Regions from separate parts of the Virgibacillus carmonensis genome, predicted to be linked through region 3. Evidence: riboswitches for the same ligand, from Rfam matches in the RefSeq annotation. Region 3 holds a riboswitch; each other region holds the start of a gene.

Region 1 (4,250 bases), on a different contig from region 3:
ATCTATATCTAAAAATAGTGTGTTGTATGTCATTGTTGATCTCCTTACCTTTTTTATTATCTTGTAATAGTACCATAATAGTCCACTTTTATCTAAAATGTGGATATATTGGTTGTATTATCATTAGAAAGATATGTGAGATGGTGTTGCATTTTTCTTCCTTTACAAACCACTAATCAGAGGCTATTATTAGTAGCAATTATCAGAATTGGGGAGTGAGAGATTTGCATAGGTTTGAACAGTCTGAGGCATTGAAACGTTTGCCAGAGCAATTTTTTGCGAAGCTTGTAAAAAAAGTGCAGCAACTGCAAAACGAGGGACACGACGTGATTAACTTGGGGCAGGGAAATCCAGATTTACCTTCACCCGATCATATTGTTGAGTCATTACAAAATGCTGCAGAAGATCCAATCAATCATAAATATTCACCGTTTCAGGGTTTCGGGTATGCTAAACAAGCGATGGCTGACTTTTACAAAAGGGAATATGGGGTTGAGGTCGATCCAGAAACGGAGGTGGCCATCATGTTTGGGGCTAAATCCGGCCTTGTTGAGCTGAGCCAATGCCTGCTAAATCCAGGTGATACGGCATTGTTACCTGATCCAGGTTACCCGGATTATATGTCAGGTATTGCACTTGCAGATGCAAAAACGGAAATGATGCCATTACTTGAGGATCATAATTTTTTACCTGATTATGGCCAGATTCGAGATGACGCATTGGACAGAGCGAAATTAATGTTTTTAAATTATCCAAATAACCCGACGTCAGCGACTGCTACAAAGGAATTCTTCGATGAAACTGTTGAGGTTGCAAAAAAACATGGTATCTGTGTGTTGCATGACTTTGCGTATGGTGCGATTGGGTTTGATGGGCAGAAGCCACAAAGTTTCTTGCAGTCAGAAGGGGCAAAGGACATTGGAATCGAGATGTACACCTTATCGAAAACATATAATATGGCTGGCTGGCGTGTTGCGTTTGCCGTTGGGAATAAGTCAGTAATTGAAAGCATAAATTTAATCCAGGATCATGTTCACGTTAGCTTGTTTGGTGGGATTCAACAAGCTGCAGCGACTGCACTGAACAGTGACCAGGAAGCGGTACAAAAATTAGTGTCGACATACGAAGAACGCCGAAATTGCTTTATCGAAAAGCTAAATGAAATCGGCTGGAAGGTTGAGGCGCCAAACGGAACATTTTTCGCTTGGTTACCAGTTCCAGAGGGCTATACCTCAGAAGAATTTGCAGACTTGCTACTAGAAAAAGCACATGTTGTTACAGCACCTGGAAATGGCTTTGGCCCGGCAGGAGAAGGATATGTGCGGATAGGATTGTTAGCTGATGAAAATCGACTGTCGGAAGCGGTACGTAGAATCGGAAAATTAAATCTTTTCCGAAAATAATTATTGACAAATATGAAAAACGGCTATATGATTAGTCTTATTAAAATTTTACAACTACATATCTTATCCAGAGTGACGGAGGGACTAGGCCCATTGATGTCACAGCAACCTTCCGTTTTGGAGTGGTGCTATTTCCTGCAGAATGATAGTTTACCATTCTGAAAGATAAGGATTGAATACAAACTCAACTCCCTCTTTCATTTTGGAAGAGGGTTTTTGTGTTCTTGAGAGGGAGAGGGGGGTAAGCGATGATTGAACTTCAAGATATTGAAAAGGTTTATCAAACGAAACATGAGAAAATTATCGGGGTTGACCGTGTATCACTGCAAGTGAAAAAGGGGGAGGTATACGGGATTGTTGGCTATAGTGGTGCTGGAAAAAGTACGTTGCTTCGCTGTATGAATATTTTGGAACGCCCTACATCAGGAAGCGTCTTGGTTGATGGGGTTAATCTACTAGCCTTGCCTCCGAAAGCGTTACGAACAGCACGACAATCAATCGGCATGATATTTCAAGGTTTCTATTTAGTCGCTTCTAAAACGGTGTTTGAAAATGTTGCGTTTGCGTTAAAGGCAGCTGGGCTGAGTAAAGATGCCCGAAAAGATAGAGTAGTAGAGTTGTTGGATTTAGTAGGTTTAACCGACAAGATCAATCATTATCCAGCGCAGTTAAGCGGGGGGCAAAAGCAACGCGTTAGTATCGCAAGAGCTCTTGCAAATAATCCGAAAGTACTGTTGTGTGATGAGGCCACATCAGCGCTTGATCCTAGTACAACAAAGTCCATTCTGGCATTATTGAAACAGATTAATGTAGAGCTCGGTATCACGATAGTCGTGATCACACATGAGATGGAAGTTGTCAAAGAAATTTGTCACCGATGTGCCGTAATGCAGGATGGGAGGATTGTTGAGGAAGGTGCTGTTTATGATATTTTTTCCGATCCAAAAGAAGGGCTAACGAAAAAGTTTATTCAAACTGTACTGCAATTTTCATTACCTGATAAATTGTTAGCAAGATGTAAAGGTACATTGATTAAGCTTCAATTTCGAGGAGAGCTCGCAAAAGAAGCAATTGTATCTGATATGCTTCAAGGATATCGGGTTAGCGGAAACATTTTACATGGAAAAGTTGAATACATTCAGGATGCGCCGCTCGGAATTTTTGTCATGGAGTTAAATGGTGATAGAGATGAAGTGGAAAAAGCAATTACTTATCTGATGAATCGCGTGAAACAGGTGGAGGTGATTCAGCATGGAGTTTAGTCGTCTAATCGATATTTTGCCAGAACTTAATTTGGCATTCTTTCAAACGTTGTACATGGTTGGTGTAGCGTTAGTGATTGCTATCGTAATCGGACTACCACTTGGAATAGTATTGTATGTCACAGATCGAGGGCTATTTTTGGAAAATAAAGTGGTAAAAAGCATCGCTGGGGTAGTGACCAATCTAATTCGTTCGGTACCATTTATTATTTTACTAGTTTTCTTATTGCCTTTTACGAACTACATATTAGGTACGACAATTGGACCCACCGCTGCTGCAGTCCCATTATCAGTTGCTGCTATCCCATTTTTTGCAAGAATAGTGGAGTCTGCTGCGCGTGAAATTGATAAAGGTGTGATTGAAGCGGCAATTTCTGTTGGCGCTTCGCCGTGGATGATTATTAAAGATATTATTCTACCTGAAGCTAAGCCTGGAATTATTAGTGGATTAACGATTACGACGATCAGTTTAATCGGGTATTCCGCAATGGCAGGCACAATCGGTGGCGGTGGTATTGGTGATCTAGCGATTCGATATGGCTATTACCGCTACGATGATATGGTGATGTACACGACTGTAATTGTATTGATTGTGCTGGTGCAAGTTATTCAATACACTGGTGATTTCATTGCAAGAGCAGTTAATAAACGATAATAAGGAGGATTTTACTATGAAAAAGGGATTAGGTCTAATTTTTACGTTAGTTATTTTATTGGTGCTGACGTCTTGTGGTTCTGGAGGGGCATCTGGTGAATCAAAAGATGACAAGACAATTACATTTGGTGCAACGGTTGGCCCTTACAGTGACATGGTAACTACAGCATTAAAGCCATTACTTGAGGAAAAAGGATATACAGTTAAAAATGTTGAGTTCAGTGATTACATTCAACCAAACAAAGCTTTGGATAACGGAGATTTGGATGCGAACTTATTTCAGCATAAGATATATTACGAAGCATTTGAGAAAGAGCATGGCATGGATTTGTCTGAGATAAAAATTGTTCCAACAGCTCCAATGGGTGTGTATTCTACTAAATTTGATTCGTTAGAGGACATAGAAGACGGAAGCACAATTACGATTGCGAATGATCCAACAAATTTAGCTAGAACATTGATTATGTTACAGGATGCAGGTCTTGTTACGATTAAGGATGATATTGATCCATTACGTGCGACGGTTGATGACGTGGTGGATAACCCGAAAAATCTAACATTCCAACAAGTGGAAGCTGGACAACTGCCACGAACAGTGGAGAGTGAAGATTTGGCTGCAGTCCCAGGAAATTATGCGCTAGCAGCAGATCTAGATTTATTGGATGCCTTGGTCCTAGAAAATATGCCTGATGACTACCGCAACCGAGTGGTTGTTAATACAAAAGATTTAGAAACAGAATGGGCAAAGGATATTAAAGAGGTAATTGAATCTCCGGAGTTCGAAAAAATAATCGATGAAGAGTTTAAAGGATTTGGCAAACCAGAGTGGATGAAGTAATTGATTCTGTCATGTATAATGTGAATAGCTTTAAACAGAGAGGATAGTTTGACATGACAATAGATGGAAGATATCGGGAACAGGTACAACCT
Region 2 (4,250 bases), on a different contig from region 3:
CTTGATTCTCAAATTGCTGTGGAATGAAACTGCCAGGATTTTCTGTTCGTAATTCCAATGCCTTTTTAATAGCTCCAGGCATTTTTTCTTCGCTTGGAACTAATACAACTTCCGCACCATAAGCTTTTAAAATATTTCTTCTTTCCATTGTGCTGTTATCAGGCATGATCATAATTGCCTGGTATCCTTTCGCAGCTGCGGCCATGGCGAGTCCAATCCCCGTATTCCCACTAGTCGGTTCAATAATCAGGCCACCTGGTTTCAATAATCCCGTTTCTTCTGCAACCCTGATCATATTTATCGCTGCGCGGTCCTTGACACTTCTGCTTGGGTTAAACATCTCAAGTTTAACAAAAACTTCTGCGGCATCATCCGGGACAAGCTTGTTCAACTTTACGATTGGTGTATCTCCCATCAACTCTGTTACATTATTTACAACTTTCATTCAAGACACCTTCCCAACTTAATTCCGAGTATTCCTCTCTATATGTTACTAATTAACTTCTGGTCTTTACAAACTATTTGTCTTGCTACTTTATTATGAGTGATATTAAGAAAAGCGCAAGCGCCTTGTAAGACACGACAAGCATAAGCAGAGCGGTGCAGTGTGAGTGCTTTGCTCGCCCGGAAGCGAACTGCTTATGTCTCGAGTGTCTAGGCGCTGGAGCTAGACAGACACGAAAAGCGTAAGCGCCTTGTAAGACACGACAAGCATAAGCAGAGGGGTGCAGTGTGAGTGCCTTGCTCGCGCGGAAGCGAACTGCTTATGTCTCGAGTGTCTAGGCGCTGGAGCTAGACAGACAATCGCCAAATTTTTATATTTTCTTTGATACTTGAAAAAAGCTTGTAGAAAAACCTTTTTTCTACAAGCTTTTTTTCAATGCCCAATTATGCTTTCGACCGATAGCTCAAATTATGTTCTTTTAGTGTTTCGTCTTTTCCAAATAAGAAATGCTTCTCCATATCAGGGGAGTATTTTGAATTAATTGTCTCAACGCCTACCGCTTCTGCCACTGCACGAAGCATTGCTGGTGATGCCCCACAACACAAGCCAATATAATTAATGCCGATATCCTTTGCCTCTTTTGCCCACTCTGCTAATTCATAGCGATTATGGTAAAGAGGGTCCAGTGCTGTCGGGAAGGTTGTTTCTAAAGGTAAATGACAGCTGCATCCTCCATCAGGCAGATTAAAGAATGTCGGGTTTTCTTCACTTGTGCGGTATGGAATAGGCAATCCACCCACATATCCACCAACATTTTTTCGTATGTCCGCGAGATATGGTTGCATCGTGTGAGGACCCCTGAAGCAATTCATGCCAACAACTAGCGCACCTTTTTCAGATAGGACTTTACAAGATTCATCGACAGTGTAGCCGTCTCGTAAAATATTTTCTCCCATTAAACCAAATGTAATGACTGCTGGTAAATCTTGTTTTTGAATTTCCTCTAAAGCGATAAGTGCTTCTTCATGGTAATAAAACGTTTCACCATTTATGAAATCAACTCCTTCTTCCTTACACCACTTCACCATTTCGGCAAATATATTTCTTACTTTGGTCTTAGATTCAGAGTCTTCTGGATCAAAAATATTCGTATTTGATATATTTCCAGCCACCAACGCTTCTTCTTTTGTATTTTCCTTGGCAACCTCTTTTGCGAGACGGATAGCATTTCTATTTAATGGCTCTAGTAACTCTTCTTTCCCAATGATACGCATTTTTTCCCTGTGGGCATTATATGTAAAAGCTAATACAACATCAGAACCAGCATTCATATAATCCCTGTATGCTTGTTTAAGCGCTTCAGGGTTATCCAGCGCCACCTCGGGAACAAAGGAACCAGCTTGTAAATATCCCCTTCGTTCCAATTCGAATAAATACCCTTCCCCACAAATAACAGTACCTTCTCTTAAACGTTCTTCCAAACTACGCTTCATTTCTTTTCCTCCTCGTATACTTTCATTAGCCAAAAATAAAACCCCTTCTTATATAAGAAGAGGTTTAGGCACGTGGCTAGTTACTCTTCTTATCTCCAAGCTTTACACTTCTGGAATTAGCACAGTATTTAAAAAACCTGTTGCTGAGGTTTCAAAGGGCCAGTCCCTCCACCTCTCTGGATAAGAAAATTACATTATTTAATTATTAATTAGGTTACATGTGTTGCTATTGAATGTCAAGTATAGATTTATAATATTTCGAAATAACTCAGTAAATTCTTTTAGACTACGAAATTATAGAGGCCAGCTATACTCCATTGCCTGTCGGTGAGAAAACTAAACTTGAATCTCCTCTATAACCGATTCCAATTCACTAATAGATGCTTCCACTATTCTTTCATACAGGCGCAAAATAGACTCTCCATAGTCGTCTCCCGGGACGGCCCATTTACCATTTAGGGCCTGCCATGTTGGTGCGCTCCCCCGTTGAACTAGATCAAAACGCGGATCAATCAATGGATACTTATCAGGCAATGATTCCGTAGAAGCATAGGCAAACAGGTGTTGAATGTGTGCAAGAGCTCCATCTCTTGGGGTGGCAAAACTAGCACCTTGATTATCAGGTCCCGTAGCACCAATCCCAGCATAATTATTCTGCCCAGATTCAACGACACCTGTAAAACGGAAGTAGTCGGTTTCATGCAAGGCTTGTGCGAAAGCAATATCTCCTTTAATACCATAATACTCCCCGAATTCTAAATAATATCTTCCTAATGCGGGCGCATTTGGATTAATAGCATGCACATAACGATTTAACTGTTCTGGAGATAAAAGAATTGGGCCTGAAATTGGATATCCTGAAATAATAGTTTCTTCCTGATCCCGGTCTTCAACAATAAAAGCATTTTCAATCCCTGCTTCTTTAACTCTTGCTAAACGTTCCTCTGCATTTTTCCTGTTCTCAAAAGCTCCAGCTTGAACACGATACCAAGTTTCACCAGTTATATTGGTTGGGTCGACAAACGCAGGGATCCCCTTGGTATCAAGATAATTAACCCGATTGTCTGCATTTTCCCTTTCCTTAAAAGATCCTGCAATGACATGATAGGTCGTTACCATAGTAGTTTCCTCAAGAATATAAGCGTCGCCTATTCCCGCTTCCTTAACCTCCGTCAATCGCTGTTCCGCATTAGCTCGATTTTCGAAAGCACCAGCCTGTACACGGTACCAAGTATCACCAGATACAGTGATTTCACCAAAGAAAGCAGATATCCCCTTGGAATCAAGGTAAGCCACCCGTTCTTCAGCGTTCGCTTGTTCTTGAAAGGATCCAGCAATCAATTTATACAGTACATCCGATGATACTTTTTCCAGATTAAAGGCACGCTCCAGACCATTTACATGCCCCCGGGCTACTTTTTGTCGATAGGAGGGGTCGGCCAATTTCGTTGCATTGCCTGCATTATCAATAAAACCATTTTCCGTTAATAAGGCTGGCATTATCGATTCTCGCAATACATGAAAGTTAGCCTGTTTTTGCCCCCTATCCGTTAATTCATTAACAGCAGTAATTTCACTGTGCAAGATATCCTGATACTGCGCTGTCAGGGATGAATCAGATAACCCAATATAAATATAATCCTCATATCCTTGCGCAGAACCATTGAAGGCATTGCAATGAATCGACAAAAAATAGTCCGCATTCCATGCATTGGCTTCATTTGTGCGTTCTGCTAAACTTACGGAAGTATCTGTTGTACGGCTCATATTCACCTCAACATCTTTATATTCGTTGTTCAGCAGATCACGGATACGTAAGGCAATATCTAGTACAATATTCTTTTCCTTTAAACCTTGTCCGCTAGCGCCTGGATCAGAACCACCATGACCTGGATCTAAATAAATTTTAACCATTAAATTCCCTTCTCTCTAATTATTTGCCACGGATTTGTAAAAACTACTGAGTACTTGGCAAATTAGTACTCTATTTATTCTATGATTCGAGGAGAAAACCCGCTGGGGCAGCTGTGCTTAAAAACCTGAAAACAGGTGATTGTCCAAGTTTATGTTCTAGTCAGGAGATTCATAGAGTTTAGTTTAGAGGTAGAAAAATAATCAATCAAACCTATTAATTATTAATGCCTGCCACCTGAATATACTCAGGTGGCAGGCATGGTAGAAAAAATATCTATTCTGTCAACAACGGATAATATCCTTCTTCATTATGTGTTTCTCTTCCTACAAGTGGTGGGTTAAACACACACACCATGCGCATTTGCGTTCTTGCCCTGAGTTTATGTTTATCGTTATCA
Region 3 (4,250 bases):
TAAGTAGTCCACCACCCGATAGAATCAACAAAATACCTATAACCTTTCCAGGAACTGTTAACGGTACATAATCACCATACCCAACTGTCGCTCCCGTTACAAATGCCCACCAAACACCATCAAAAATGGTCGGAAATTCATTTGGCTCAACAAAGTGGATGATAGCGCCAAACGAGAGCATGAGTAGAAATACAGAAATCAATAGCCTCAGAATAATTGGTAACCGGAAATATATGTGTTTAAATAGTTCAATACGCATGATTTCACCTTTATTTATAGTTATTTTTTAATGTTTAGCTAATGCTTTCTTTTTTCTTACAGTATGGACGAATAAACGTAAAAAAAGACATCCAAGCAGGATGCCTTTTTCAATTCAGGGTTATTGTATTGTTTTTTTAATGCTTTGATATACTTCATCCCAGAAATCAGTGTTATCGCGAAATGATTTTGTCATGAAGAGTAGCATTTCGTTGAGCTTTTCTTTGTAGTCATCAGCGTCCTTATTAGGTAAATTTGTACGAGAATCATCAAGAAATTGTTGAATCTTGTCTGCTCGAGGTCCCCACTTTGCTACTTCATTACCTGCTTCATCGATGAAAACAAATATTGGTATGGATTTTGATTTTCCGTTCGTAAGATACTGATCCATGAGTTCTAAATTCGCGTCTCTCGGAAACAAAGCCACTTCCATATTGGTATACTCGGCGATACGCAATAAAATTGGTACATTTAACATGGCATCTCCACACCAATCTTCCGTCAAAACCAACACTCGAAGCCGCTTTCTACTTACATGTTGGAAAAATTCCTCATCATTTGGAACCGTGAAGTGATCATAAATATGTATTAAATTTTCTTTATGTTTTTCCATTGATTCGATATATGCGTCAGGTGACATTCCTTTTTCATACCACTCATTTAACGTCATTCAAATTTCTCTCCTTTGTATACAAGTCTTTGTCAAATTTTACCCAACTAGACATGGTTCGTAAACAAAAGTGCTTACCGCAATAAAATTTGCTATGATTATAGGAGAATAAATTTAGTAGGAGGAACTTTTAATGGAACAAGCAAACAGAAATTTTCTATTAGAATTATTAAAAACACCGTCACCATCAAGTAATGAAATGCATATTCAGAAGAAATGGATAAACTATGTTCAAGATTTTGCCGATGAGATTCGCACGGATAATGCGGGTAACGCAATTGGTGTTCTAAACCCAGATGCACCCTTTAAGGTTTTACTCGCAGGGCATTGTGATGAAATTGCATTAGTAATAAATCGTATCGATGAAAAAGGGTTTTTGCATTTTGATAAAATGGGAGGAATTAACCCAAAAGCTGCAGTAGGAATGAAAGTTACAATACTAGGCTATGAAAAAACAGTGACTGGTGTTATCGGTGTGAATGCACAGCACCACGGCGGTCTTAAAAATGAATTTGGACTTGAAGATTTATTTATTGATTGTGGATGTAGATCTAAAGAAGAGATGGGAAAATATGTGCAAATAGGAGATCTTGCCGTATATAAAACAGATCCGGAACCATTAATGGATCGTTATATAGCAGGCCGTGGTTTGGATAACCGCACAGGTTCATTTATTGTTGCAGAAGTTCTAAAGCGATTGGCTGATCAAGGCTGTAAAGTAGGAGTGTACGCTGCTAGTACGGTGAATGAAGAAACAAATATGGGTGGAGCCTATTTTGCCGCTGCAGGAATCGAACCAACGATGGCAATCGCTTGTGACGTTACCTTTGCAACGGACTATCCAGCCGTTGATAAAAATAAGCATGGTGATGTTTGTTTAGATGGCGGTCCAGTTCTTGCTAAAGGAGCACCGATAAACATCAAAATTAATAAACTGCTTGAAAAAACGGCTAAAGACTTAAATATGGATATACAATATGAGTTAACACCAAGAATGACAGGCACAGATGCCGACAAAATGCGTTTAACAGGGCGTGGTGTGCCAGTATCACTTGTTTCACTACCATTACGGTACATGCATTCACCTGTAGAAACAGCTAGCTATGAGGATATTGATGAAGAAATTGAGCTACTTGTGACGATGATAGCCAATTTAACCGGTGAAGAAAGTTTAAACCCATTAGAAGACTGAGAAAAATTATAAAATAGTGAAAAAACTGTTTGACAAAATTTCATGACGGTAGTATTGTATTAAGTAATTAAATAGTGAACTTCTTATTCAGAGAGGTGGAGGGACTTGGCCCTGCGATACCTCGGCAACGGACTTTTAAAAGTACTGTGCTAAATCCAACAAGCATTAGCTTGAAAAATAAGAAGAGTGGGCGGATGTATATCCAAATCTCTTCTTATTATCATAAGGAGGGATTTTTTTAATTCTTAAACAGTCGCCTTCGCTTTATTTAAAAACTGAATAGCAACTTCTTATCTAGAGAGGTGGAGGGACTGGCCCTACGATACCTCGGCAGCGTACTTTTTTTAGTAACGTGCCAATTCCAGCAAGCAGTAAGCTTGATAGATGAGAAGAGGGAAGTTTTATGATGCCTCTTCTTATTTTATTAAGAAGAGGCATTTTTGCATTTTAAGGAGGGAAAATATGATTACTTTTGAGAACGTAACGAAGGTTTATCAAGGTAACGGAACACAAGTAAAAGCATTAGACGATGTTGACTTACATATCGAAAAAGGTGAAATATACGGGGTGATTGGTTTTAGTGGGGCTGGAAAAAGCTCGTTAGTACGCTGTGTGAATCTGCTCGAACGTCCAACATCAGGAAAAGTAATTGTAAACAATCAGGACTTACTCAGTCTTACGCCAAAAGAACTACGTGAAGCAAAGCGAAATATTGGAATGATTTTTCAACACTTTAACCTCCTGAATTCAAAAACAGTTTTTACAAACGTGGCAATGCCATTACTGCTAATGAAGACACCAAAGGAAGAAGTAAAAAAAAGAGTTTTCGAGATGTTAGATTTTGTTGGGTTACGTGATAAGGCAGATAATTATCCAGACCAACTTTCAGGTGGGCAAAAACAACGAGTAGGAATTGCACGGGCATTAGCAACAAAGCCATCCGTATTATTGTGTGATGAAGCAACATCAGCGCTTGATCCGCAGACGACAAATGACATTTTAAAACTGTTGAAAAAAATAAATCAGGAGTATAAAATCACGATTTTAATCATTACACATGAGATGGGAGTCATCCGGGAAATCTGCGATAAGGTCGCAGTGCTAGAAAGTGGAAAGGTGATTGAATCTGGATCAACTTTTGATGTGTTTGCTCAACCAAAAACAAAAACTGCTCATAATTTCGTTAGCACAGTCATGCATGATGAGATACCAGAATCAGTTTACCGATTAATTCGAGCGCAAGAAGCTACCAATCAGATTTATCGGATTGTGTTTGTCGGTGAATCGGCTGGACATCCACTTTTATCACAAATAGCGAAAAAATTCGATGTAGAAGTAAATGTGTTGTTTGGTAGTATAACAGAATTACAAGGAACATCCCTTGGTAATTTGATTGTGAAGTTTGAGGGTTCGGCGAAAGAGATTAGTAGAGTTATTATGCATATCAACCAGCAAGAAGTAACAATCAAGGAGGTGCTAGAGGATGTTAGTTGACTTTGATCAAATTATTGTAGCATTAGGAGAGACCATTACAATGGTTGCATTTTCATTAATTTTTGCTACGGTAATCGGATTGCCGCTCGGAATTTTATTAGTTGTAACACGTAAAGGACATTTATGGGAGAACGCTGCCGTTTTTAGTGTACTAAATACAATCGTGAACTTGTTCCGTTCTATACCGTTTATTATCCTTCTTGTGGTAGTTATACCATTTACCAGGTTGATCGTTGGAACCTCGATAGGAACTGCTGCGGCAATCGTCCCAATGGTTTTATTTTCTGGTCCTTATATTGCCAGGTTGATAGAAAACTCGCTGTTAGAAGTTGATCCTGGTGTGATGGAAGCAGCGCAATCGATGGGAGCGACACCGAGACAAATCATTACCCGTTTTTTAATACCAGAAGCATTAAGCTCACTACTACTGGGATTAACAATTGCAACAATAGGACTTGTTGGCGCTTCCGCTATGGCTGGTGCGATTGGTGGAGGAGGACTTGGTGATTTAGCCATTACATATGGATACCAACGATTCGATACGGTAGTGATGATTATTACAGTAGCCATTCTTGTCGTAATGGTGCAAGGATTACAAACGACAGGAAATATTTTATCTAGAAAAATCAGGCGAAG

What was found. A riboswitch is a leader RNA that binds a small molecule or an ion and turns the genes downstream of it on or off. The one in region 3 is predicted to bind S-adenosylmethionine.
Region 1: linked by a shared signal. The riboswitch ahead of AC3G7N_RS02375 (methionine ABC transporter ATP-binding protein) and the one ahead of AC3G7N_RS12035 (methionine ABC transporter ATP-binding protein) in region 3 are both predicted to bind S-adenosylmethionine.
Region 2: linked by a shared signal. The riboswitch ahead of AC3G7N_RS15095 (homocysteine S-methyltransferase family protein) and the one ahead of AC3G7N_RS12035 (methionine ABC transporter ATP-binding protein) in region 3 are both predicted to bind S-adenosylmethionine.

What each region holds. Positions count from the first base shown of each region.
Region 1 covers NZ_JBYQFJ010000002.1:219,564-223,813, reverse strand. The annotation lists gene AC3G7N_RS02385 (Cof-type HAD-IIB family hydrolase) at 1-33, opposite strand, end outside; gene AC3G7N_RS02380 (pyridoxal phosphate-dependent aminotransferase) at 225-1,403, shown strand; SAM riboswitch class I at 1,464-1,575, shown strand; gene AC3G7N_RS02375 (methionine ABC transporter ATP-binding protein) at 1,652-2,665, shown strand; gene AC3G7N_RS02370 (methionine ABC transporter permease) at 2,655-3,320, shown strand; gene AC3G7N_RS02365 (MetQ/NlpA family ABC transporter substrate-binding protein) at 3,337-4,158, shown strand; gene AC3G7N_RS02360 (YwbE family protein) at 4,212-4,250, shown strand, end outside.
Region 2 covers NZ_JBYQFJ010000021.1:26,199-30,448, reverse strand. The annotation lists gene cysK (cysteine synthase A) at 1-445, opposite strand, end outside; gene AC3G7N_RS15095 (homocysteine S-methyltransferase family protein) at 889-1,938, opposite strand; SAM riboswitch class I at 2,025-2,125, opposite strand; partial or broken gene AC3G7N_RS15090 (SPOR domain-containing protein) at 2,275-3,039, opposite strand; partial or broken gene AC3G7N_RS15085 (N-acetylmuramoyl-L-alanine amidase) at 3,064-3,852, opposite strand; gene AC3G7N_RS15080 (ectoine synthase) at 4,127-4,250, opposite strand, start outside.
Region 3 covers NZ_JBYQFJ010000013.1:77,794-82,043, forward strand. The annotation lists gene AC3G7N_RS12020 (potassium channel family protein) at 1-259, opposite strand, end outside; gene AC3G7N_RS12025 (thioredoxin family protein) at 380-928, opposite strand; gene AC3G7N_RS12030 (M20/M25/M40 family metallo-hydrolase) at 1,062-2,120, shown strand; SAM riboswitch class I at 2,201-2,304, shown strand; SAM riboswitch class I at 2,408-2,511, shown strand; gene AC3G7N_RS12035 (methionine ABC transporter ATP-binding protein) at 2,583-3,614, shown strand; gene AC3G7N_RS12040 (methionine ABC transporter permease) at 3,604-4,250, shown strand, end outside.